Linked DNA regions of Mesorhizobium japonicum MAFF 303099. The protein of the gene in region 2 interacts with the protein of the main gene of each other region in a pairwise test. Links are inferred from orthologs where the notes say so. Each region holds a gene or a part of one and is shown on either strand. Other genes may lie near its edges.

What was found. Proteins that work in one complex are often made in the same cells at the same time.
Region 1: the proteins of ligA (region 2) and leuS interact in binary tests that used the Escherichia coli proteins (3 or more experiments, as listed by UniProt). The link is inferred for Mesorhizobium japonicum MAFF 303099 from one-to-one orthologs.

What each region holds. Positions count from the first base shown.
Region 1 is NC_002678.2:3,256,999-3,261,052, forward strand. What follows is about bases 882-4,054. They hold leuS (leucine--tRNA ligase), read right to left. Parts: upstream 3,710-4,054; coding sequence 1,082-3,709; downstream 882-1,081. Other genes in these bases: lptE (LPS assembly lipoprotein LptE), read right to left, coding at 882-1,095; MAFF_RS16995 (YggS family pyridoxal phosphate-dependent enzyme), read left to right, coding at 3,866-4,054. Outside these bases: MAFF_RS16980 (DNA translocase FtsK), read right to left, coding at 1-269; more of lptE, read right to left, coding at 526-881.
Region 2 is NC_002678.2:1,276,612-1,284,286, forward strand. The notes cover bases 2,300-5,207. They hold ligA (NAD-dependent DNA ligase LigA), read right to left. Parts: upstream 4,902-5,207; coding sequence 2,697-4,901; downstream 2,300-2,696. Other genes in these bases: MAFF_RS07275 (DUF2461 domain-containing protein), read right to left, coding at 2,300-2,700; recN (DNA repair protein RecN), read right to left, coding at 5,053-5,207. Also shown: MAFF_RS07260 (aminopeptidase P family protein), read left to right, coding at 1-665; MAFF_RS07265 (AzlD family protein), read right to left, coding at 875-1,171; MAFF_RS07270 (AzlC family ABC transporter permease), read right to left, coding at 1,168-1,896; more of MAFF_RS07275, read right to left, coding at 2,011-2,299; more of recN, read right to left, coding at 5,208-6,726; MAFF_RS07290 (outer membrane protein assembly factor BamD), read right to left, coding at 6,945-7,675. UniProt on the Escherichia coli protein: DNA ligase that catalyzes the formation of phosphodiester linkages between 5'-phosphoryl and 3'-hydroxyl groups in double-stranded DNA using NAD as a coenzyme and as the energy source for the reaction.

The DNA.
Region 1 (4,054 bases), 2.0 Mb from region 2 along the record:
TCGGAGGTGATCTGGCGCGGATGGCGCGGGCTGGCTTCATAGTCCGGGGTGCGGGTAAACCGCACATTGGGCGCCAGGAAGAAATATTCCTGCCAGGCGGGGCTTTCGTTGCCGCCGAGATCGACAGGTGGCGGGAAATTGCCGGCCGCGGCCGCGCCGGTCTGCTGGCCGCCCGCCTTGCCGCCCGGGCCGTTGAAACGCTTTCCCTCGGGGTCATCGGGCGAAGCTGGCTTCAATGAATTGACCCGAGGAAAACGCTTGGATTCCATTCTCAAGACTCACTCTGAAATGTCTGCTGAGCAATAGGGAGCGAGTGGTTAACAGTTGCTTCCCGTCAGCGCTTTTGGAGCGGCCGAAAAATATCTTTCGCGGCGATGGCGCACGAGCCGGATTCGAGCCGATGATCGTCACCTCACGAGCATCCGCTCGCGCACATGCGTCGGGTTAAAAAGAGAACGCTCGGCCATCGCGAAGCGGGCCGTGCACCAGGATCGAGGCAGCGTTTTCCCTGAAAAGAAGGTGGCGCTAGCTGGCCGCCTTCCCGTGCCGGACCAGATCCTGGGCGATGGACAGCTGCAGCGCCTCGGCCAGTTCGCGCGCGGCGCGGTTCTCGGCATCGATCTGCGCCCGGTACGAGGCAAATTCCTGGCGCGGCCTGTCGAAGGACGAGGTGATCGAGCGCTTGCCGACGGTGATGACGGCGCCGGTTTTCGCATCGGTCAGCGTATAGTTGGCGGTCAGCGTCACCGATCCGGCGGTCGGCTCGTCCTCATCGGTGCCGACCTGCACGAGGGCCGAGGATACAACAGCTTCGGTCACGCTGAGAGTAAGCGAATAAAGCGGCGACGCCGGTTCGCCGGCACCCCGCCCGAAGCCGAAGATCAGATTGTTGCGCACCTGCTGGGCATAACGCGTCCTGACCGGCTTGATGGCGATCGACGCCAGCTCGGCATTGGCGCTCGCGCCCGTCGACAACGGCGCTTTGGAATAGAGCGGGTGCACCGTGCAGGCCGAAACCAGCGCCAGCGAGCCGACAAGCGCCACGCGGCGCAGCAGACGGCTCAGCTCTGTCTTTTCCCGATCAGGCAACGACATTGACGATCCTCTGCGGCACGATGATCACCTTGCGCGGAGCCTTACCTTCGAGTGCTTTCTGCACGAAGTCGAGAGCCAGTACCGCTTTTTCGACCGCACCTTGGTCCGCGTCGCGGGCAATTGTCAAATCCCCCCGCTTCTTGCCGTTGACCTGCACTGGATAGGTCACTTCGTTGTCGACGACCAGCGCCGGGTCGAAGGCCGGCCATGGCCGTTCGGCGACCAGATCGGTGCCGCCGAGCGTCTCCCAGCACTCTTCGGCCAGATGCGGCATGACAGGCGCGATCAGATGCACCAGGATCTCCACCGCCTCGCGGCAGGCGCCCTGCAGTGCCGGATCGGCCTTGCCTTCCGCTACCTGGTTGAGCGGCGTTGTCAGCACATTGGCCAGTTCATAGATGCGGGCGATGGCACGGTTGAAGCCGAGCTTCTCGATGTCCTCGCCGACCGCCTTCAGGATCTTGTGCGTGGCCTTGCGGACCGCTCCCGCCTCGCCGGAGTCAGCCGCGGCAGGCTTGACGCCTGCCAGCGTCTCGGCCGCCGTCGACACCAGGCGCCAGATGCGCTGCATGAAGCGATGCGCGCCGGCGGCGCCATCGTCGGTCCACTCGACGTCGCCCTCGGGCGGCGAATCCGACAGCATGAGCCAGCGCGCGGTGTCGGCGCCGTAGCCGTCGGTGATGTCTTCCGGGCTGACCGTGTTCTTCTTCGACTTCGACATCTTTTCGAGCGAGCCGATCGCCGCCTCTTCGCCGGTGGCGATCTCGATGGCGCGGCGCTTGCCTTCGGCATCCTCGATCCTGACCTCAGCCGGCGACAGCCAGCGGCCATTGTTCGAGGCGCCACCGACGCGGTAGGTCTCGTGCACCACCATGCCTTGCGTGAACAGGCCCTTGAACGGCTCGGCAAGGTCGACATGCCCGGTCGCGCGCATGGCGCGGGTGAAGAAGCGCGAATAGAGCAGGTGCAGGATCGCGTGCTCGATGCCGCCAATATACTGGTCGACCGGCAGCCATTCGTTGGCCGCTCTGGGATCGGTCGGCTCATACGCCCAGGGCGCGGTGAAGCGGGCAAAATACCAGGACGAATCGACGAACGTGTCCATCGTGTCGGTCTCGCGCCGCGCATCCCTGCCGCATTGCGGGCACTTTACATGCCGCCAGGTCGGATGCCGGTCGAGCGGGTTGCCCGGCCGGTCGAAATCGACATCGTCGGGCAGCTTGACCGGCAGGTCGGCCTTCGGCACCGGCACCACGCCGCAATCCTCGCAATGGATCATCGGGATCGGGCAGCCCCAGTAGCGCTGACGCGAAATGCCCCAGTCGCGCAGGCGGAAATTCACCTTGCGCTCGGCCATAGGCCGGTTGCCGATCGTCTTCTGCTCCAGCAGCTTCGCCACTTCGTCGAAGGCGCGGTCCGGCTTCATGCCGTCGAGGAAGCGCGAATTGATCATCACGCCGTCGTCGACATACGCTTCTTCCGTGATCTGGAACGACTTCGCATCGCCGCCCTCCGGCATCACCACCGGGATCACCGGCAAGCCGTATTTGTTGGCGAAGTCGAGGTCGCGCTGGTCGCCGGACGGGCAGCCGAAGATGGCGCCGGTGCCGTATTCCATCAGCACGAAATTGGCGACGTAGACAGGCAGCGTCCAGCTGTCGTCGAAGGGATGGACGACACGGATGCCGGTGTCGAAGCCCTTCTTCTCGGCCGTCTCCAGTGCGGCCACCGAAGTGCCCATATGGCGGACTTCGTCGATGAACTTCGCCAGCGCCGGATTGGTCTCGGCGGCCTTCTTGGCCAGCGGATGATCGGCGGCGACAGCCATGAAGGAGGCGCCGAAAATGGTATCGGGCCGAGTCGTGTAGACTTCCAGCTCATGTTCGCCGGCAACGTCAGAGGCCAGAGGCCAGCGGATCAGCAGGCCTTCCGAACGGCCGATCCAGTTCTGCTGCATCAGCTTCACTTTTTCGGGCCATTCGTCGAGGCCTTCGAGCGAATCCAGCAGGTCCTGCGCAAAGTCGGTGATCTTGAAGAACCACTGCGTCAGCTCGCGCTGTTCGACCAGCGCGCCGGAGCGCCAGCCGCGACCGTCGATGACCTGCTCGTTGGCGAGCACGGTCATGTCCTCCGGGTCCCAGTTGACCTTCGAGGATTTGCGCGTCACCAGCCCCTTCTCGACGAAATCGAGGAACAGCATCTGCTGGCGGTGGTAGTAGTCGACGTCGCAGGTCGCGAATTCGCGCGCCCAGTCCAGCGACAGGCCCATGACCTTGAGCTGCTCGCGCATGGTGGCGATGTTCTGGTAGGTCCATTCCTTGGGATGGACCTTGTTCTGCATCGCCGCGTTCTCGGCCGGCATGCCGAAAGCGTCCCAGCCCATCGGGTGCAGCACGTTGAACCCCTTGGCCCGCTTGTAGCGCGCGACCACGTCGCCCATCGTGTAGTTGCGGGTGTGGCCGATATGGATGCGCCCCGACGGATACGGGAACATTTCCAGCACGTAGTATTTCGGCTTCGGGTCGTCATTGCGCGCTTCGAACAGCTTCTTTTCGGCCCAGGCCTTCTGCCATTTGGGTTCTGACGCGCGCGGATTGTATCGTTCGGTTGCCATGGGACGTTTTTCACTTAAAAGCAGGCGCGAACCGCGGGCGACTGGCCCGGCGGTCCAAGGAATGTGGTCCGGGTGTTCACCATGGTTTGACAGACCCGTCAACCATATGGGCATCGCAGCGGCTAAAAACGCGGGTCAAAACAGCGGGATTTGCACATGGGTGACACCGTTCAGCAGTTTTTCGCGGTCAAGGCGAAGATCGCCGCCGCCGAGCGGGAAGCCCGCCGCGAGGCCGGCGCGGTGACGCTGGTGGCCGTCTCCAAGACCTTTGACGCCGCCGACATCCGGCCAGTGATCGAGGCCGGCCAACGGGTCTTCGGCGAGAACCGCGTGCAGGAAGCGCAA
Region 2 (7,675 bases):
TGTCGCGCGCCACCAGCCGAAAGCTGCAGGCGGGCGAGCTGTTCCTGCTCGATTCCGGCGCGCAGTATCAGGACGGCACCACCGACATCACCCGCACCGTGCCGATCGGCCAGCCGACCGAGGAGATGCGCGAACGCTTCACGCTGGTGCTGAAGGGCATGATCGGCATTTCCACGCTGCGCTTTCCCGCCGGCACGCGCGGCTCGGAGATCGACGCCATCGCCCGCATGGCGCTGTGGAAGCATGGCTGCGACTTCGCCCACGGCACCGGCCATGGCGTCGGCTCTTATCTCGCCGTGCATGAAGGTCCGCAGCGCATTGCCCGCACCGGCACCGAAAAGCTGCTCGAAGGCATGATGCTGTCCAACGAACCCGGCTATTACAAGGAAGGCGCCTACGGCATCCGCATCGAAAACCTCATCCTGGTGACGCCGGCCGAACAGATCGAGGGCGGCGATATCGCCATGCATGGCTTCGAGACGCTGACGCTGGCGCCGATCGACATCAGGCTGGTGCGTTCAGACCTCTTGACGCGCGAGGAGCTGCATTGGCTTGACACCTACCATGCCCGGGTGCTGGCCGAGATCGGGCCGATGCTCGACGGCGAGACCCTGGCCTGGCTGGAAAAAGCGACAGCGCCGCTGCCGCACGACGCCAAGATTTGATTTTCTGACGCACCGGGGGCGTATCGAGATTCAGGGCAGGACGAGCCGGAGTCGAAGACGGGCGCAAGGCAACCAAACAAGGTGGTTTCCGAGAACCGGAGCGGAGCGTACGTTTTGTACGTGAGCTCAGTTCTACTGCGACGCAGTAGAACGAGGAAGCGCAGGAAGCCGCCGTTTGCAGGCCGTCATCACCTGAATATCGACACGCCCTACCCCACGAACTGCCGCGCCAGGATCAACACCGCCGCGCCCGCCAAAAACATCGACATCAGCCCGCCGCGCAGCGAAACCGCGGCCGTGACGACCAATGCCGCCCATTCCGCCGGTCCGGCATTCAGCAGCTCCGGCGCCACCAGCGTCGTCAGCACCGCCGCTGGCACGGCGTTGAGGCCGGCCTCGACGCGCGGATGGATGTTCTCGAAGCGGGAGATGACCAGATGCCCGCCGATACGCGTGAGATAGGTGGCGATCGCGCCGGCGATGATGATCCAGAAAGTCGTGCTCATGGCCTCGTCTCCACGCCGCTATGGTGCGGTGGCAGGATGACGGCGAGCAGCACACCGGCAATGGCGCCGATCGAGACATGCCAGGGCGAGCCGACCGTCTTGTAGGCGATGATCGAGGCGCACGCACTGGCGACCACCACCGGCAGCCACAACGGCCGCTTGCGGAAGCCCATCACCAGGCCAAGGAAATAGATCGGCAGCAGGAAATCGATGCCCAGCGCATGCGTGTCGGGGATGAGCTTGCCGAACACAGCACCCAGCGCGCTTTCGACCACCCAGAACACATAGACCGGCAAGCCAAGCCCCAGATACCAGGCGAAGCCGACCGTCTGGCCGGACGCCGCCCTCGCCTCGGCCACGGCGAACTGCGGATCGGTGAGGATGAAATAGCCGATCACTTGCTGGAAGACAGGCCAGTGCGCGATGCGACGGCCGATGCCGGCGGAATAGAGCACATGGCGGAAGTTGACGGCGAAGATCGACAGCACGATCAGCCACGGCGCGACATGCTGGCCGAACAGCTGGATGCCGACCATCTGGCTGGCGCCGCCATAGACCAGCGCGCTCATCAGAAAGGCTTCGAGGACCGAGAAACCATTGTCGACGGCAAGCGCCCCGAACAGCACCGCGAACGGCGCCGACGCCACGACGACAGGCATGGAAAGCCGCACGCCTTGCCAGAAGTCGCTTCTTGTGCCGCTCTCGGAAATCACGTCCGTCGCCATCGATCGCTCCAGGGTCGAAACCGTCGATGTAGGTAGTGCAGCCCGCCTTGTCACACGAATTCGCTTGAGCCAAACGATCAGCGGAAATGATCGTCGCCGGGTTCGAGATGGAACTCAGTCCTTTGCGATTCTACCCTCGATCGCCCTGCCCCAGTCGAGCAGCGGCTTGGCGCGCATGGTGAAATCGACGAGTTCCTCGACCAGTTCCGGCCCGTGAATGCCGGCCGGATCAACGACATGGCGGACGGCAAAATGCCGGTTGCGGATCGCGGCGACAAGATCCTTGTCCGTGACGTGCTCGAAGCCCCGCGGCGTGCGTTTCATGGCGTCTTCGGCGCTAAGCTCGAGGCCGTTCTTCTTCAGCGCCTTCACCATGGCGCGAAACCTGTCGGGCCACGTCTCGATGGCGCGCCGCATCGCCAGCAGCAGCGCTGCCTCCGGCTGCCACCAGGCGACGCCGGCAAAGCAGCCCTCAAGCCCGATATGGATGTAGAACACGCCCTGCACGGCCTTGCTGCCGTCGGGAGACAGGATCGCCGAGACATGCCGGTTGTACGGCCGCTTGTCCTTGGCGAAACGCACGTCGCGATTGATGCGGAACAGCGACTTCTTGCGGTCACCGCGCAAACCGAGCCCTGCCTCTGCAAAGCGCTGTGTCAGCGTGTCGACGAGATCGCCAAGAGGATCGCGCAGTTCCTGTTCGAACAGGTCGCGATTCTCCAAAAACCACTCCCGGCTCTGGTGGAAATCCAGCGCCTTCAGGAACGGAATGGCCTTTGGGCCGAAGCCTTTGAACGCCATCACGCCTTGCCGACCCGTTGCAGCCAGGTGTCCTCGTCGATGACTTCGACGCCGAGTTCGCTGGCAAGCTTGAGCTTGGAGCCGGCGCCGGGTCCGGCGACCAGCAGGTCGGTCTTGGCCGAAACCGAGCCGGCGACCTTTGCGCCGAGACGTTCGGCCATCGCCTTGGCTTCCGAGCGCGTCATCTTCTCCAGCGTGCCGGTGAAGACGATGGTCTTGCCGGCGACCTCGCTGTCGGCCGAGACGGTGACGATATAGGGCTTGGGCTTGACCTGCTCGAGCAGCTTGTCGAGCACGTCGTCATTGCGCTCATTGCCGAAGAAATCGCACAGCGCATCGATCACCGTGTCACCGATGCCGTTGACCGATGGGAAGACGGTGTGCGGATCCTCCGCCGCCGCCGTCTCTTTGCCGACGCGGATCAGTTCCTCGATGGTGGAAAAGGTCTTGGCGAGCACGGCCGCCGTCGTCTCGCCGATGTGGCGGATGCCGAGCGCGAAGATGAAGCGATCGAGCTCCGGTTCGCGGCGCGAATCGATGGCTGCGAACAGCTTGTCGAGGCCTTCATAGTTGCGATCCTCGACACTGCGCACGTTCTTGCGCGTCTTGCCGGACGCCGCTTCGCGCTGCCTGGCCTGCTCCTCGCGTCGCTCGGCCAGCGCCTTGGTGACGGCGGGACGGCGATCCCTGAGCGTAAAAATATCGGCGGCGGTCTTGATCAGCCCGGCATTGAAGAAAGTGTCGATGTTTTCGGCGCCCAGTCCCTCTATATCGAGCGCCCCGCGCGAGACGAAATGGCGCAATCTTTCCACGGCTTGCGCGGCGCAGATCAGTTCGCCGGTGCAGCGTCGGCGGGAATCCTCCTTGCCGGTCTTCTCGTTGATCTCGCGCGTCGCCGGCGAGCCGCAGACCGGACAGGTGTGCGGGAATTCGTAAGGCACGGCATCGGCCGGACGCTTGTCGATGACGACACTGACGATCTGCGGAATGACGTCTCCCGCCCGCTGGATCACCACCGTGTCGCCGATGCGCACGTCGATGCCGTCGCGGATCGGCAGGCCGTTGCTGTCGAACCCCTTGATGTAGTCCTCATTGTGCAGCGTGACATTTTCGACCACGACGCCGCCAACGGTGACGGGCGCAAGCCTTGCGACCGGCGCCAGCGTGCCGGTACGGCCAACCTGGATGTCGATCTTCTGCACGGTCGTCATTGCCTGTTCGGCCGGGAATTTGTGGGCAACCGCCCAGCGCGGTTCACCGGTGACGAAACCCCAGCGGCGCTGCAACTCCAGCTGGTCGACCTTGTAGACGACACCATCAATGTCATAGCCGAGCGAGGAGCGTTGCTCCTCGATCAGATGGTACTGCGCGACCAGTTCCTCGACCGACTTCGCCCGCACCATCAAAGGGCTGATCTTGAACCCCCAGTCCGCGAATTTTTGCACCGATTCATACTGGGTCGGCGCTGGATCCGCGGTCGTGAAGCCCCAGGCATAGGCGAAGAATTTGAGATTGCGGCTGGCTGTGACCGAAGCATCCTTCTGGCGCAGCGAGCCGGCCGCCGTGTTGCGCGGATTGACGTAATCCTGGCCGCCGGCCGCCGCCGAGCGCGCTTTCAGCGCCTCGAACTCCGCATAGGTCATGTAGACCTCGCCGCGTATCTCGATGACATCCGGCCAGCCCGAGCCTTTCAGCTTCGCGGGGATATCGGCGATGGTTCGGAGATTGGCGGTGATGTCCTCACCGACGGCGCCGTCGCCGCGCGTCGCGCCCTGCACGAACACGCCATTCTCATAGCGCAACGACGCCGACAGCCCGTCGATCTTCGGTTCGGCGGTGAAGGCGATATCGAGGTCCTTGTCGCGGTCGAAGAAGCGCCGGCCGCGCTCGATGAAATCGGTGACATCCTCGTCGGTATAGGCCTTGGCGAGGCTGAGCATCGGCACGGCATGGCGCACCTTGGCAAAGCCCTCCGCCGGCGGCGCACCGACCCTGCGCGACGGCGAATCCTCGCGCACCAGGCCGGGAAAACGCTCCTCGATGGCAAGGTTGCGCCGCCGCAGCGCATCATATTCGGCGTCCGTGATCGTGGGCGCGTCCTCGGCATGGTAGCGCCGGTCGTGCCCGGCGATCTCCTCCGCCAGGCGCTTCAGCTCGGCTTCAGCCTCGCTTTCGCTGAGCGAATCGACAGGTTTTTCGGCCATGCTTTTCTTCCCCGAACGGTGGCGCGCCACAATAGAGCATGATCCCGAAAAGTGGGAACCGCTTTTCGGAAAAGATCATTCCTGAACAGCAGGATGGAGCCATATCCTGACTCGCTGCCATATCCTGCCCCGTCAATGACGCTGGATGGCCTTACGCCGCGTTTGTGTTCTCGCGCAGCAGCCTTTCGGCGGCGGCGCGTGCCTCGTCGGTGATCGTGGCCCCGGCCAGCATGCGGGCGATCTCTTCCTGCCGCGCCGGCCTGTCCATCTCGGCAATGCCCGTCGCCACACGGTCCGTGCTGCCCGATTTTGAGATCAGGAAATGCGTCGCCGCGCGCGCCGCAACTTGCGGCGCATGGGTGACCGACAGTACCTGCACGCGCTTCGACAGACGCGCCAGCCTTTGGCCGATGGCATCCGCCACGGCGCCACCGACGCCGGTGTCGATTTCGTCGAAAACCAGCGTCGGCGCCGAGCCACGGTCGGCCAGCGCCACTTTCAGCGCCAAAAGGAAGCGCGACAGCTCGCCGCCCGACGCCACCTTCATCATCGGGCCTGGCCGCGTGCCGGGGTTGGTGCGCACCCAGAACTCGATCTGGTCGATGCCCTCTTCCATGCGGGTCTCGGCTTCGCTCTTCATCTCGACGATGAAGGCGGCGCGTTCGAGTTTCAGCGCCGGCAACTCGGCCATGACAGCCTTGGTCAGGCCGACCGCCGCCGCGTGGCGAAGCGAGGAAAGCTGTGCCGCGGCGATGTCATAGGCCTCGCGTGCCGCGGCGGCCTGCTTTTCCAGCCCGTGCAGGCGTTCCTCGCCGGCGTCGAGATCGGCGAGATCGGCAACCATCGTGTCGCGCAATTGCGCCAGATCGTCGACGGCGACACTATGCTTGCGAGAGGCCGCGCGCAGCGAAAACAGCCGCTCTTCCGCCTTCTCCAGCCGCTGCGGGTCATACTCCGTGGCGCGAAGTGCCGCCTCGACGCCGGATTGCGCCGCGTCGAGCGACAGCATGGCTTCGTCCAGCGACTTGACCACATCCTCGAGCAGGCCGGGCGCCTCCGTCGCCTTGCGCTGCAGCCGTCTCAGCAGGCTGGCGAGCTGCGGCAAGGGCGAGGACGGGCCGGACAGCACATCCTGGGCGTCATGGATTTCGGAAGCGATCTTTTCGGCGCGCATCATATGGGCGCGCAATTCGGCAAGTTCCGTCTCCTCGCCGGGCTGCGGATCGAGCTTGGTCAGTTCCGTCACCGCGGCACGCAGGTAATCTGCCTCGCGCGCCGCCGCCGCCACCTTGGCGCGGTGGCGTGTAAGCTCCTGCTCGCCGGCGCGCCAATGGCGCCAGGCTTCGCCGGTCGAGCGAACCGCGCCGAGATGGCCGCCGAAAGCGTCGAGCACGTCGCGGTGGGCGCCGGGATCGACCAAGGCGCGCTCGTCGTGCTGGCCGTGGATCTCGACCAAAGCGCGCCCGACATCGCGCATCAGGGTCACGCTGGACGGCTGGTCGTTGACGAACACGCGGGTACGGCCGTCCGCCGTCTGCACACGGCGCAGGATGATGTCGCCATCGTCCTCGATGGCGTTTTCGACGAGCAGCGCCCGCACCGGATGGTTGCGCGGCACATCGAACACGGCAATGACCTGGCCCTGTGCAGCGCCATGGCGCACCAGAGAAGCGTCGCCGCGCGCGCCGAGCGCCAGCGACAGGGCATCGAGCAGGATGGATTTGCCGGCGCCGGTTTCACCCGTCAGCACGGAAAGGCCCGGCTGGAAGTCGATATCCAGCTTCTCGATCAGGACGATATCGCGGATCGACAGTCTGGAAAGCATCAGAACCCGGACCTCAGGCAATTCCAGGAAAAGGGCGTAGCGTTTTTCCCATGGGAATTGCGTAGAACAAAAAGTTAGGACGGCTCAGCGCTTCAATCAAACCACTGAACCGCCGTGGAGCGGCACGCGACCGATCGGAGTCGCAGCGCCGCACTATCTTTTTGTTTCAGCATCGGATCAATCCGAAAAGCGCGCTACGCACGCTTGCGCCTGACAGATCAGGCGCCGGTGATCAGCTTGCCGGCCTTGGAAATCCACGATCCGGCATTCTCGCGCGGCGAAAGCCCATTGCTCTGCAGGAGCTTGTAGGAATCCTTGTACCACGGGCTGTCGGGATAGTTGGTGCCGAGCACCGCGGCGGCCGTCTGGGCCTCCGAGGTCAGCCCCATCGCGTAATAGCTTTCGGTGAGGCGAGCCAACGCTTCCTCGACGTGACGCGTGTTGGAATAGTTCTCCACCACGGTGCGGAAGCGTTTGACGGCGGCGATATATTCGCGGCGCTCCAGATAATAGCGACCGATCTGCATTTCCTTGCCGGCGAGCTGGTCGTTGGCGAAGCGGATCTTCTCCTTGGCGTCGTCGACATATTCCGACGTCGGCCAGCGCGTGACCAGATCCTGCATCGTCTGCAGCGTCTGGCGCGCTTCCTTCTGGTCCTGCGTCACGTCCTTGATCTGGCGATAATAGCTCAGGCCGATAATGTACTGCGCATAGGGCGCGTCATCGGTGGACGGATAAAGCGCCAGATAGCGCTTAGCCGACGAGATCGCTTCGTCGTAGCTGCCCTTTCGATAGTCGGCGAAAGCGCCCATCACCATCGACTTGCGGGCCCATTCCGAATAGGGGTGCTGGCGGTCGACGGCGTCGAACTTCTTGCTCGCCTCGTCCAGGCGTCCGGCATTCAAATTGGCGAGACCCTGGTTGTAGAGAACGTCGGCCGGCTCGGTCT